Regions from separate parts of the Mycoplana sp. MJR14 genome, predicted to be linked through region 1. Evidence: riboswitches for the same ligand, from Rfam matches in the RefSeq annotation. Region 1 holds a riboswitch; each other region holds the start of a gene.
What was found. Region 1 has a riboswitch for cobalamin ahead of P0086_RS21465 (CbtB-domain containing protein). Riboswitches for the same ligand answer to the same signal wherever they lie in the genome.
Positions count from the first base shown of each region.

Region 2: linked by a shared signal. The riboswitch ahead of P0086_RS06900 (aromatic ring-hydroxylating dioxygenase subunit alpha) and the one ahead of P0086_RS21465 (CbtB-domain containing protein) in region 1 are both predicted to bind cobalamin.
Region 3: linked by a shared signal. The riboswitch ahead of P0086_RS10245 (ABC transporter substrate-binding protein) and the one ahead of P0086_RS21465 (CbtB-domain containing protein) in region 1 are both predicted to bind cobalamin.

Region 1 is NZ_JARGEO010000011.1:145,683-150,335, reverse strand. Features, by position in the region: gene P0086_RS21475 (cobyric acid synthase) at 1-863, shown strand, start outside; gene P0086_RS21470 (peptidoglycan-binding protein) at 1,046-2,818, shown strand; cobalamin riboswitch at 2,924-3,233, shown strand; gene P0086_RS21465 (CbtB-domain containing protein) at 3,276-3,452, shown strand; gene P0086_RS21460 (CbtA family protein) at 3,465-4,247, shown strand; gene cobU (bifunctional adenosylcobinamide kinase/adenosylcobinamide-phosphate guanylyltransferase) at 4,247-4,653, shown strand, end outside.
Region 2 is NZ_JARGEO010000002.1:544,694-549,346, forward strand. Features, by position in the region: gene P0086_RS06895 (hybrid-cluster NAD(P)-dependent oxidoreductase) at 1-944, opposite strand, end outside; gene P0086_RS06900 (aromatic ring-hydroxylating dioxygenase subunit alpha) at 946-2,190, opposite strand; cobalamin riboswitch at 2,296-2,493, opposite strand; gene P0086_RS06905 (arylsulfatase) at 2,879-4,570, shown strand.
Region 3 is NZ_JARGEO010000003.1:483,685-488,337, reverse strand. Features, by position in the region: partial or broken gene P0086_RS10260 (class I SAM-dependent methyltransferase) at 108-881, opposite strand; gene P0086_RS10255 (ABC transporter ATP-binding protein) at 887-1,705, opposite strand; gene P0086_RS10250 (iron ABC transporter permease) at 1,702-2,700, opposite strand; gene P0086_RS10245 (ABC transporter substrate-binding protein) at 2,727-3,758, opposite strand; cobalamin riboswitch at 3,929-4,159, opposite strand; gene P0086_RS10240 (transcriptional regulator NanR) at 4,562-4,653, opposite strand, start outside.

The sequences.
Region 1 (4,653 bases):
GCGACATCAGCCTGTTCGACGACGGCATTGCGGCGATCGGGCAGCACACCGGCTGGCCCTGCCTCGGCGTCGTGCCCTGGCTGAAGCACGCCCGGCAACTGCCGCCGGAAGACTCGGTGGTGCTGGAGCGGCTGGCCTCCGGCCGGCCCGGCGCCTTGAAGGTGGCGGTGCCGGTGCTGCCGCGCATCGCCAATTTCGACGATCTCGATCCGCTGGCGCAGGAGCCGGACGTGGAGCTCGTCTTCGTTCGCGCCGGCGAGCGGCTGCCGGCGGATGCCGGCCTCGTCATCCTGCCGGGTTCGAAATCCACCATCGGCGACCTGAAGGATTTTCGCGCGCAGGGCTGGGACCGGGACCTCGCGCTGCATCACCGGAGGGGCGGGCGGATCATCGGCATCTGCGGCGGCTACCAGATGCTCGGCCGGTCCGTGCACGACCCGCTGGGAATCGAAGGCAGCGACCGGGCGGTGGAAGGGCTCGGCCTGCTCGACGTCGAGACCGAGATGGCGCCGGAAAAGACGGTGCGCAACAGCCGCGCGCACTCGCTTGCCTATGACGTCCCGCTTGCGGGCTACGAGATCCATCTCGGCCGGACCACCGGACCCGACTGCGCGCGGCCGCCCGTGGCCATCGACGGCAGGGGCGACGGGGCGACGTCGGCGGACGGCCGGGTCTTCGGCACCTATCTGCACGGCTTCCTGTCGAGCGACGCCTTCCGCAGCCGGCTGCTTGCGGAATTCGGGATCGCCGGCGGCGGCTTCGACTACCGAGGGGCGGTGGACGAGGCGCTCGACGGGGTCGCTGCCGAGCTGGAGGCGGTGCTCGATCACAAGTGGCTTTCGACGCTGATGGAAAGTGATTGAGGGCCCCGATTAATAAGGGACGGTGAGACGTCTTTTCCGGCGGGTGGCGAAGCGGTTTCGTCATCTTCGTCGGTTAAGGTTACCACCAAAGTTGCGCCAGAATCCGATGCAAGGACCTTGAGGGCCATCGCCTCGCCGCTATCTGTCGGGGGATGTCGCATGCGATCGAAAGGGAAATTCGAATGACCAGTGGCCGGTTTGCGAAACTCGGGTGGGCGGGGCTGATCGGGCTTGCGATCGCCGGCGGACCGGCGGCACAGGCGGCCGAGACCAAGCCGCCCGTCAGCGCCAGCAAGCGCTGGGAGAACGAGTTTTCCCTCTGGCAGAAGGTGTCCTCCAGCAGCGACCCGGCGGGCTACGAGACCTATCTGAAGGACTATCCGAACGGCACCTTTGCCTCGATGGCCCGGCTCAGGCTGGCCGAGCTGAACGCCAAGGGCGTGGGCGGTGCTGCAGGCGCGGGCGACCAGAAGCCGCAGGATCCCTCGGTTGCCGCCACCGCCGCCGCCTCGGACAAGGAAAAGGCAGAGGCCGCACGCAAGGCCGACGAGGCCGCGCGGCTGAAGGCCGAGCAGGAGGCGAGGGTCGCGGCCGAAAAGCAGCGGGCGGAAGAGGAGCGGCTGGCCGCGGAAGCCGAACGCAAACGCGTGGAAGAGGCCGAGCGGCAGCGCAAGGAAGAGCAGGCGCGGGCCGAGGCCGAAGCCAGGCGTGCCGCCGAGGCAAAGGCCGAAGCCGAACGGCAGGCGGCCGAGGCCGAGCGCAAGCGCGCCGCCGAAGCGGCGGAGGCGGAACGGCTGAGGGCCGAGCAGGAGGCGAAGGCCGAGCAGGCCCGGCTGAAGGCGGAAGCGGAAGCAAAGGCTGCGGCGGAAGCCAAGGCTCAGGCCGAGGCGGCCGCTGCCGCGCGGGCCGAGGCGGAACGGGCGGAAGCGGAACGGGCAGCTGCGGAAGCCGAAGCTGAACGCGCACGCGCGCTCGCCGCTGAACAGGCCGAGAAGGCGAAGGCCGAGGAAGAGGCCCGTGCCGCCGCGGAAGCGCAGGCGCGGGAGGATGCCGCCGCTGCCGAAAAGGCCAAGGCCGAGGCGGCAGCGGCCGAGGCTGACGCGGAGCGGGCAAATGCGGAAGCTGCGAGCGCAGCACCGCCTGTCGCCGACGGCAGCGTGGCCGACGCGCTCGACACCGAGGCGCTTCCCACCGATGGCGATGCCGCTGCGACCGCCGCGGCGAACCCGGACGGCGCCCCGGCAGCCGACGGGGAGGCCGAGCGGCTGGCCCGCCGCGAGGACAACAGCTGGAGCCGTGCCGTGCTGAACGGCCGGCCGCAGGCGTTCGAGAGCTACCTGCGCGAATTCCCGCAAGGCCGTTTTGCCGACGAGGCGCGCCAGCGTCTCGCCGCGCTGGAAAAGGGCGGCAACACAGCCGGCAGCGAAGAGGCTCCGGGCGACGTCGCTACCCGGGAGCCTGCCATCAACGCGCCCGCCACGGCTGCGCCTCTCGGAGCCGGAACGGAGCCGCTCGTGCGTCAGTCGCCGGCTGCGCCCGGCCAGCAACCGAAGGTCTACCAGACGCCGGCCGACGTGCGCGAGGCCTATCTCGACACGGGCACGCGCGCGCAGTCCCAGCGCTGGCTGAGCGCGCTCGGCTACGGCACCGGCGGGGCGGACGGCGTCTTCGGGCCGCGCACGCGTGCTGCGATCGCCGCCTGGCAGCGCTCGGCCGGCTATGCTCCGGACGGCTACCTGACGCGCAAGCAGTACCGCGAATTGCGCCAGTCGGCACGCTTTGCCGAGGCCCGCAGCCGCGAATACGTCGCCCGCCAGCGCGCCCGGCGCGACCGCTACTACAATGACGGCTATGGCGTCTACGAGGGGCCGGTCGACGGCTACTACCTCGAAGGCCCGGTCGGGGGCGGCTACGGCCCGAGCGGCGACCTGACGATCAGCGGACCGGGCTACTGAGCGACCAGGGCACCTGATCGAGCATCCGCCGCGGCGACGCATTCGACGCGGCGGACGCCGTTTCCTGCCAATTGACTTCCATCCTGCTCAGGCATAATCATCGCCACTATTGGAAGGTGCGCCGGTCCAGTGATGGACGGGCGCTTAAATGGGAACGTGACGGGGTGGACCCAATCAGGGCGCTCCAATCACGGCCGACCCCGCGACTGTAGAGTGGCGAGGCCTATCCGACCGGTCGTTGCGACCGGAAAAGCCACTGGGTGGCGGCATGATGAACCGGGGTCTGGACGCCTCTATTTCTACGAATCGTCCGCCTTTCATGCCGCGCTCCACCCGGGAAGGCGAGGATGGGCCGCAGGCGCAATTGCGCCCGACGCCGCGAGCCAGGAGACCTGCCGGCCAATGAGGGCATGGTGCCCGACCTGGGGATTTCCCCGTTGCCAGCACGGAGGTTGTCATGGCTGCTTCGAACGTCTCTTCTGTTTCGCTTTCCCTCAACGATCGTCTTTATGCCGGTCTCTTTGCGCTTCTCGTCGGCGGATTTCTGGTATTCGGCGCAGGCCTTGCCAATTCGTCCGTGCTGCACGACACCGCACACGATACCCGCCACTCCTACGGCTTTCCCTGCCACTGAGGAGTTGACGTCATGATCGTGAAGTATCTCCTGGCCGCTCTGGTGGCCGGGCTGTTCTCCGGCGCCCTGATGACGGTCGCCCAGGAGGCGCGCGTCATTCCGCTCATTCTGCATGCCGAGGAATACGAGGGTGGCGAGGCGGAGCCTGCCGCGCCCGCGGCGACCGGCACCGAGGTTCAGCCGGAGGCGGAGCATTCCTCGCTGCGCATCGGCGCGGCGCTGTCGGAGGTCGCGGCCTATCTGTCGCCGATCTCGGTCGCCTATGCCCATGAGGGCGAGCATGAGGAGGGCGGCATCATGTTCGGCATGAGCCGCTTTTCCGGGACCCTGCTCGCCAATCTCGTGACCGGCGCCGGCTTCGCCCTGCTTCTGGCGGGCGTCAGCCTTGTGACGGGCAATGCGATCACGGTTGCCAACGGTGCGCTCTGGGGTGCTGCCGGCTGGCTCGCCGTCCATCTCTTGCCGTCGATCGGCCTGCCGCCGGAGCTTCCGGGCTTTCCGGCAGCCGAGCTCGGCGACCGGCAGGTCTGGTGGGTCGCGACCGTGGTGCTATCGGCCGTCGGGCTGTATCTCGTGATCCTGAAGGACGGGTTTGCGGCGAAGGTCGCGGGCATCGCGCTGATCGCGGCGCCGCAGGTCTACGGCGCGCCGCAGCCGGCCGATATCGCCAGCAACGTGCCGGCCGTGCTGGGGGCGGAGTTCGCCGTGGCCGCACTCGCCACGACGCTGTTCTTCTGGATCGTGCTCGGCCTGTCGCTGGGCTACGCCAACGAGAAGATCGCAAAGGCAGACTGATGAAAACGACATCGCCCGGAGCCGTCCTGGTTCTGGGCGGTGCGCGTTCCGGAAAATCCGCATTCGCCGAAAGGCTGGCTGCGGAGAGCGGACTTGCCAAGCACTACATCGCCACCGGCCGCGCCTGGGACGACGAGATGCGCGCGCGGATCGACCAGCACAAGGCCCAGCGCGGCAGCCATGGCTGGGTGACGCACGAGGAGCCGCTGGCGCTGCCGGAGCGCATCAACGACACGGCGCGCGAGGACCGGGTGCTGCTCGTCGATTGCCTGACGCTGTGGGTGACGAACCTGATGCTCGAAAAGCACGACATGGCGGCAGCCTTCGACGATCTCGCCGCCGCCGTCGTCACCGCGCCCGGGCGGCTCATCTTCGTCTCCAACGAGGTCGGGCTCGGGATCGTCCC
Region 2 (4,653 bases), on a different contig from region 1:
CAGGCAGCCCCGATGCGCACGCCGGCGGAACGGGCGGTCTGCAGGATGGTCTGGCCGGGCGGGCAGGACGCCTCCTTGCCGGCCATGGTGAAGGTGACGGTGGCGACGGCTGCGGCATCCGCCTCGCCGGGGCCGGCGCGCACGGCGAGCTCCTCGGCGGCCGGGGCTGCGGCCGGCTGGAAGCTCTCCTCGTGGTAGCGGGCCATGTCGAAGCCGCAGACCTTGAGCATGTCGCGCACGCCGCGCATGAACGGCTCCGGACCGCAGCAGAAGACGGTGCGGTCGCGGAAGTCCGGGGCCAGCAGCGCAAGCCGCGCGCCGTCGATGCGGCCGCGCAGGCCGTGCCAGCCGTCGCGCGGATTGCGGCCTTCGACGACGAAGCCGAGCGCCAGGTTCGGCATCTGCGCCGACAGGCATTCGAGCTCGTTGCGAAACAGGATGTCGTCCGGGGTGCGCGCGCAGGAGACGAAGGCAACGTCGGTCTGCGGCGCGCAATCGGCCATCCAGCGCGTCATCGACATCATCGGCGTGACGCCCGAGCCGGCGGAGATGAACAGGTACTTCTCCCCCGGATGGCGGACGAAGGAGAAGTCGCCGAGCGGACCGAAGGCCTTCAGCTGCATGCCGGGCTTCAGGTGATCGAACATCCAGCGGGTGCCGATGCTGTCCTTCTGCGCCTTGACGGTGACGGCCACCGAAAACGGCCGCGACGGGGTCGAGGACAGCGTATAGGTGCGCATCACCGGATCGTCCGGCGTCACCGGCAGCTCCAGCGTCACGAACTGGCCGGGCAGGTAGCGGAACCAGTTCTCGCGGTCGGAGCGGAAGGTGAAGGTCATCACGTCGGCCGTCTCGGCCGTGACCGCGATGCACTCCAGCAGGTGCTGGCGGTCGTTCCAGGGCTGGAGCTCGTCGAAGTGCCGGAACTGGCTTGCGATCGTCATCTTAGGCCACCCGGATCAGAGGCTGCTTGTCGCCCTGCAGGCGCTGCTCCATGAAGGTGCAGTACCATTCGACGAACTGCATCACGCCGCCCTCGTCGACCGGCGAATAGGGGCCGGGCTCGTAGGCGGGCGAGCGGATGCCGAAGGCGTTCTCCTCGACGATCCGGCGGTCCTGGTCGTTGGTCTCGGTCCAGACGTGGGTCAGTTCGTCGAGCGAATAGTCCACGCCCTCGACGGCGTCCTTGTTGACGAGCCACTTGGTCGTCACCTGCGTCAGCTCGGGGCCGAGCGGCAGGACGCGGAAGGTGATGGCATGGTCGGCCAGCACATGGTTCCAGGTCGTCGGGTAGTGGAACATCAGAAGCGTGCCGATGTGGCTCTCCTGCACGTCGCCGGACAGCGGCCGGCGGACGGCGCGGGCACCCGACATGGTGTAGCTCTCGGCATCGTCGATCAGCGGCATGCGGGCGAGGCGGAACTGGCCGGAGGGCGACATGCGGAACTCGCTCGGCAGGCCGGAGGCCTCGCATTTCGCCCAGTGGGCGGCGATCACCGGATCGTCCTTGGCGCCCTGCACGCCGGTGGCGCTCGGCGCCTCGGGATAGGTGCGGCAGAGCTCGGGATGGTTGGCCGCGCAGTGATAGCACTCGCGGTTGTTCTCCCAGACGAGCTTCCAGTTGCCCTTCTCGACGATGGTGCTCTCGAAGGCGACCTTGGTCTCGCCGAGGCGATGGCGGACGAGATAGGGCTCGGCGAGTTCCCGATAGGGCGCGAAGTCCGGCGCCTCGTCGGCGAGGCAGATGAAGATGTAGCCGCCGACCGTCTCGCAATGGACGGGTTTCAGGCCGTGCTGGCTCTTGTCGAAGTCTTCGGCCATGTGGCGGGCGAAGAGCAGCGTGCCGTCGAGCTCGTAGGTCCACTGGTGGTAGGGACAGACGAGCTTGGCGGACGCCCCCTTGTGCTGGGTGCAGACGCGCGAACCGCGGTGGCGACAGGAATTGTGCAGCGCGCGGATGACGCCCTGGCGGTCGCGGGTGACGACGAGCGGGTAGTCGCCGACCTGCAGGGTGAAGTAGTTGCCGGCCCGCGGGATCTCGCAGTCGTGGCCGACGAACAGCCAGTCGCGATACCAGATCGTCTCCAGATCGAGCTTGTAGTGGTCCTGGTCGATGTAGAACGCCTGATCGAGGCTGTAGCCCTCGCGCCGGTTCCTGATCTTGCGAAGTACGTCGCTGCGAATGTCCATTGCCGCTTCCTCAAAAAGCATTTGCTCGTCCGAAGCGGGCATGGGCAGTCGCGACCGTCGTGAAGACACGACTTCGCAGCGCCCCGGCTGCCCGCCGCAGCCAGTCACGTCATCTCTCTCCAAGGCTGGTTTCCGGGCTCGGGAGATGTCCTCTGCGGACCGCGCGGCGCCTTCCCGGACTTCTCCAGTGGCCTTTTGCCGCGATTTCTTCCCTTACCGTTGCGGGGGCAGCTCCGGATTTTCACCGGCTTCCCAATTATCCGCCCTCCCTAAAGAGGCAGCACCTTGAGCCTCTTCATCTAAGCGGAAAGGCGGGACGCCGTGCCGCTCAATTGCGACGTCGCCTTCCGCTTTGGCGACAGTGCGCGTCTTGCGATGCACAATGAAATAACGTTTTTATTTCAAATATTTGCCTCATCGGAAACCATCAGCAGATCAACAAATGTGCGACAAGACCGCAAAAGAGGCAGATAGTCTCTTTGCGTCACAACCGCGACCAGGTCGGGATCGGCCAGGCACCTCGGCAAGTGCAACCGGAACCGTTTCGTGGTAGCGTGACGTCGCGCGGCCTACCCGCGCCGGACCTCGGCGGAGGGCGGGGCCCCGCACCTCCGCGCATAATCGCCTCTGTGGCGACAACCAGCATATCCTCAGCAGCAAATGTCGACCTGTCACGGGAGGGTGAGCCATGGCCACCGATAGCGCATGTGACGACAGCAGCCGCACGCATGAAGGCAGCGAACCGGCCCTGAGCCGACGGAGCCTGCTTCTGGCAGGAACCGCGCTCGCCGCCGCCTCGACACTCGGCGGAACCGGGTCGCCGGCCCAGGCCCAGACCCAGACGCAGACCCAGACGCAGCCGGCTGCGCCGGCGAGCGGCAGGCCGCCGAACATCCTCGTCATCTGGGGCGACGACATCGGCATCTGGAACATCTCCGCCAACAGCCGCGGGATGATGGGCTACAGGACGCCCAATATCGACCGGATCGCCGCGGAGGGCCTGTCGTTTTCCGACTACTACGGCCAGCAGAGCTGCACCGCCGGACGCGCCGCCTTCCTCGGCGGCAACGTGCCGGTGCGCACGGGGATGACCAAGGTCGGCCTGCCCGGCGCGGCGCAGGGCTGGCAAATGACCGACGTGACCGTCGCCACCGTGCTCAAGGCGCAGGGTTATGCGACCGGACAGTTCGGCAAGAACCATCAGGGCGACCGCGACGAACACCTGCCGACGATGCACGGCTTCGACGAGTTCCTCGGCAACCTCTATCACCTCAATGCCGAGGAGGAGCCGGAGAACCGCGACTATCCGCGCGACCGGGTCCTGGCCAACGGCAAGACCTTCCTCGAGCAGTTCGGCCCGCGCGGCGTTCTGCACAGCTGGGCCAATCCCGACGGCACGCAGAAGATCGAGAACACCGGGCCGCTGACGAAGAAGCGGATGGAGACGATCGACGAGGAGACGCTGGCCGCCGCCAAGGACTTCATCACCCGGCAGAACCAGGCGGGGAAGCCCTTCTTCTGCTGGTGGAACGGCACACGGATGCATTTCCGTACCCATGTGAAGGAGCAGAACAAGGGGATCTCCGGGCCGAGCGGCGACGAGTACCATGACGGCATGGTCGAGCACGACATGCATGTCGGCGAACTCCTGAAGCTGCTCGACGACCTCGGCATCGCGCAGGACACGGTGGTGCTCTATTCCACCGACAACGGCCCGCACTACAACACCTGGCCCGACGCCGGCACGACGCCGTTCCGCAGCGAGAAGAACTCCAACTGGGAGGGGGCCTACCGCGTGCCGGCCTTCGCCCGCTGGCCGGGCCGGTTCCCGGCCGGAGAGACCCTGAACGGCATCGTCGCGCACGAGGACTGGCTGCCGACCTTCGCCGCGATCGCCGGCGATCCGGACATCAAGACGAAGCTCGCCAACACCGTCGAGCTCAATGGCCGCAGCTACCGCAACTACATCGACGGCTACAACCAGCTCGACTACCTGAGCGGCAAGGCCGACCAGTCGCCGCGGCACGAATTCTGGTACGTCAACGACGACGGGCAGGTCGTGGCGGCGCGCTACGACGACTGGAAGGCAGTGTTCCTGGAGAACCGCGGCCAGGCCTTCGGCGTCTGGCGCGAGCCGTTCACCGAACTGCGCGTGCCGCTGCTCTTCAATCTCAGGCGCGACCCGTTCGAGAAGGCGCAGCACAACTCCAACACCTACAACGACTGGTTCCTCGACCGCGTCTTCGTGATCGTGCCGATCCAGGGCATGGCGGCGCAGTTCCTGCAGACGATGAAGGACTATCCGCCGAGCCAGTCGCCGGGATCGTTCAACCTCAGCAAGATCGAGGCGCAACTGCGCGCATCGGGCGGCGGCGACTGATCGCTGCGGCCAGCGGATCCGGCCGCCGCGCGGCGGCCGGATTTCCGGCCGGTCAATCCGCAGGCCTGTGCTGCGGCGTAAGG
Region 3 (4,653 bases), on a different contig from region 1:
CCCTCCCGAAGCTGGGAAGGAAATGCTCAAGGTCGTCTTTCGTTCCCTGTGTCGGAAACGGGATCCGCGCCTGCGCCGCCCACTCTCTGCTTCCTCGCGTCCGGTACGGTCGGCCGCGCGGCGGTCAGGACGAAGCGGCGGTAGAACAGCGTCCGCAGCCTGTTGCGGAGATCGGCCGTCCGGCGCTGGGCGGACGCGATCGGCCGATGCGACAGCACGCGGATATCGCCGAAGCCCGCGGCCGCCACCAGCGGCACGAGCCGTTCGGCCGTCAGCCCGTCGCCGAACGGCAGGCGCCTCATGATGGCCTGGTGGCGCTCGCTCATCGCCCCGTCGTAGTGGGGATCGTGGCCGATGATGCGCTCGAGGGCTCCGACCGCGCGCTGCGCCAGCCGCCCGATCGCCGTCGGTCGCGCCCAGTTGCCGTCGAAGGCGAGCAGCCTGCCGCCCGGCTTCAACAGCCGGAACCAGTCGGCGAGCGCCTGCTCCGGCGCGGTCAGGGTCCAGACGAGATGCCGGCAGACGACGGCATCGTAGCCCGCATCCGGCTCCATCGTGTTTTCGGCGTCGGCCAGGATGAAGCGCACCCTGTCGTTTCCCGCGTGCTTGCGCTGCGCGACCTGCAGCATCGCCTCGGAGAAATCGAGGGCCACCACCTGATGACCGAGCGAGAGCAGGACATTGGTGACCTCGCCGGTGCCGCAGGCCAGTTCCAGGACCCTGCGCGGCGCCGCCCCCAACGCGTCGCGGATCGCGGCCGCCCAGGCCTCGAACTCCGCTCCCGGCGGAATGCGATGGCCGAAGGCCAGGTCGAACGTCTCCGACCGCTTCGACCAGTATTCGCGGATGTCTTCCTTCAGGTGGTGGTTTCGAACATCCATCGGCGTCAGGCCCCCAGGACCGAGAGGCTTGCTGTGGGAGCGGGGCGCGGCCGCGCCGGCGTCCCTTTCGCGCGGAAGCGAATGTGGCAGCTCCCGTCGGGATCGTGCCCGATCTCGACCTCGACGCCGAAGACCTCGCGGATGCGCCCGACCGTCAGCACCTCCCGCGGCCGTCCCAGGGCGATAAGCCTTCCGCCCTGCATCACCGCGATCCGGTCGCAGAACATGGCGGCATGGTTGAGGTCGTGCAGGGCCGCCACCACCGTCAGCCCCTGGCGCCGGACCAGGTCGAGAAGGCCGATCTGGTGACCGATATCGAGGTGGTTGGTCGGCTCGTCCAGGAGCAGGATCCGCGGCTGCTGGGCGAGTGCGCGGGCAATGTGCAGCCGCTGCCGCTCGCCGCCCGACAGCGTATGCCAGAGCCTGCCCGCAAGATGGCCCATGTCGACGCTCGCCAGCGCCGCGTCGACGATGCGGTCATCTTCGGCCGACCACGGCGACAACGGGCCGAGATAGGGAGTGCGGCCGAGCTCGACCGCCTGGCGCGCGGTGATGCGCTCGCCGGTCTCGGCCTGCTGTTCGACCAGCGCCAGCCGCTGCGCCAGCTTGCGCCGCCCCAGCGCGCCGATCGGAACGTCGTCCAGCAGCACGTCGCCCGATTTCGGCTTCCGGATGCCGGACAGCACCGACATCAGGCTCGTCTTGCCCGAGCCGTTCGGCCCGATGATGCCGAGGAACTCGCCCGTCTCGACCGCCAGCGAGACATCCTTCAAAATATCGGCGCTGCCGGCCGACCACGAAACGCACCTGGCGGAAAGCCTCATGCCCTGCCCCTCCCTCTTGCAAGGATCACCGCGAAGGCCGGCGCCCCGATCAGCGCCGTGATCACGCCGATCGGCAGCACCTGGCCGGCAATGATGGTGCGCGACAGGATGTCGGCGACGATCATGAAGACGGCACCGGCGAGCGCCGCCGCCGGCAGCAGCACGCCGTGCCGGACGCCGACCAGCAGTCGCGCCGCATGCGGGATGACGAGGCCGACGAAGCCGATCGAACCGACGATCGAGACCATCACCGCGGTCATCATCGCCGAGACTCCGACGAGCGCGAGATAGGTGCGCCGCACGGAAATGCCGAGCGAGGCGGCCGATTCCGAGCCGAAGGTGAAGGCGTCCAGCGCGCGCGCATGCCAGAGGCACACGACGAGGCCGGCGAGCGCGGCCGGCACGGCCAGCCAGGCATCCGGCCAGCGCACGCCCGACAGGTTTCCGAGCAGCCAGAACATGATGCCGCGCGCCTGCTCCGCCGTCGCCGCCTTGGTGACGATGAAGGAGGTGAGCGCGTTGAAGAGCTGCGAGCCCGCGACGCCGGCAAGGATGATCGCCGCCGTGCCGCGTCCCGCCTTGACCGCCAGTACGCTGACGAGCGCAAAGGCGATGATCGCGCCGAGGAAGGCGCCGAGCGACAGGGTCAGCATGCCCGCGCCGACGCCCAGGATCGCCACGCCGACCGCGCCCGTCGAGGCACCGGCGGAAATGCCGAGGATGTAGGGATCGGCGAGCGGATTGCGCAGCAGCGACTGCAGCACCGCGCCGGAGAGCGCCAGTGCTGCCCCGCAGGACGCCGCCACGACCGCCCGGCTCAGCCGGTAGCTCCAGATGATGCCCTCGTCGATCGGCGCCAGCGGATAGCCGGCACTCCACAGCCGGTTCGCCACCGTATGGGCGACCGTCCGAAACGGGATCGCCGTCTCGCCGATCGCCGCCCCCATCCAGAGCGCCAGCAGCAGGACGGCGAGCGCGGCAAACGCCGCGCCCATCCGCGTGCCCGATGTCAGCGCCCGGCTCACTGGGCGAGGCCGGCAGCGGCGATGGCGTCCGCCAGGGCCTCGATGCCCTCGATCGTCCGGATCGTCGGGTTCATCGCCTGCGCGTCCATGGCGAAGACGTGGCCGCTCTTGACCGCCGGCATCAGGCTCGCGACCGGATCAGTCTTCAGGAAGTCGAGCTTGGCCTCGAGACTGTCGAGCGGATAGCGGCGGCGCTCCATCGAACCGGCGACGACGATCGTGGGATCGGCCTTGGCAATCGTCTCCCAACCGACGGTCGGCCATTCGTCGTCGGTCTTGATGATGTTCTCGATGCCGAGCGCCGACATGATGTAGCCGGGCGCGCCGTTCTTTCCGGCAACATAGGGATCGGCATCGGCCGCGCTGGAAAACCAGAAGACGGCCTTGAGCTTGCCTTCGGCCGGCTTCACCTTGGCGCGCGCGGCTGCTTCGCGCCGCTTCAGATCGGCGACGACGGCCTCGCCCCTGTCCTGGACATTGTAGATCTGCGCGAGCTCGCGGATCTCCTGGTAGACCAGGTCCATGGTGAAGACCTGGTGGCGGACGCCGTCGCTGGCGGCGGAGTTTTCCTTGCCGACGCAATCGGACGGCGAGGTGTAGACGGCAATGCCGAGCTCTTCGAACTGCTCCGGCCGGGCGACCACGCCCTCGGGGCCGATCTGCCACTGGAACTGCACGGTGACGATGTCCGGTTTCCTGGCCAGCACGCTCTCGAAACTCGGATCATTGTCTGCCAGCCTGTCGATCCGGGCGTTGACGTCCTCGTAGCCCTTCAGCACCGGGCCGACCCAGAGCGCGGTGCCCGCCACCTTGTCGGCAAGGCCCAGCAGGTAGAGGATCTCGGTGCTGCTCTGGCCGATCGAGACGGTACGCGACGGTGCTCTTTCGAAGGTGACGGGACGTCCGCAGTTCTGCAGCGTCAACGGATATGTCGTCTCCGCCGCGCGGGCCTCGCCATGGAAGAACGATGCGGCCAGCCACAAAGCGACAATGCCCGCGTAAAGCGGTTGCTTGAATGAAATCGTCATGGATTTTTCCCGAAAAGGTTAGAAATGACGGCGGTGAAGAACCGAAAGGTCTTCAATTCGTCCGGTTGCTCGAAGATCGGCAGGTCTCGGGAAAGGCAGCGTGAAGACGCTCAGCAGGGCGCCAATGGTCGTCATGAAATGCTCCTGTTCCGGGCTTCCCCGCCCGTGACGTTGGATCGATGCTTGACGGCAGGTCTCCTGGCTCGCGGATCTGTGACGTTCATCTGCCTTCCCGCGCCGCGCGCAGTGGCATGGCGCCGTGGCGCCACGAGGATGAACGGCAATCCGCTTACAGTTGCGGGGGCAGCCACGGTTTTGGTCCCGACTTGGGTCGTCCGCACCGTGTTCCCTATTAATCCCCTCCGCTTCGTGGGCGGGGAACCGTCGTCCTCCAGATAGACGCTTGCCGGCCCTATCGTCAAGCGCGAGAGATCGGCGCCTGCACGTTCTGCACGCGATCGATATCGTGCTCTCGCCGCTGCGGTTGCGACCGCCAGCGGCGGCAGAGGACCGGTACGCACGGCCGGTGTCCGGGCTGGCCCGGAATGGGGGGAGCAGGTCATCGATCTTCCTTCCGAAGGCTGACCCGACCTGCTTAGTGTAATAGTATTACATCCGTCAACCGGAAAGTTATTTTATAACATGACATATCCAGGCAGTGATCGGCGTCGACCCGGGACGACCGCAGGATCGCCCTCGCGGAAACGCGGTTCACCGCGCGACCGTCGCATTCGCAACTGTCGAAGATCCGATTGGAAGAGAGGCCCCGCGCCGGTCGAGTGCACGAGGCGGACGTGGTGGGGTCACCTGTTGTAGAGCGATCGCGACCGTTCGAGATGCTTCAGCATCGCCGCTTCCGCGCCCTCGGCATCCTGGTTCCTCAGCCGGTCGAGGA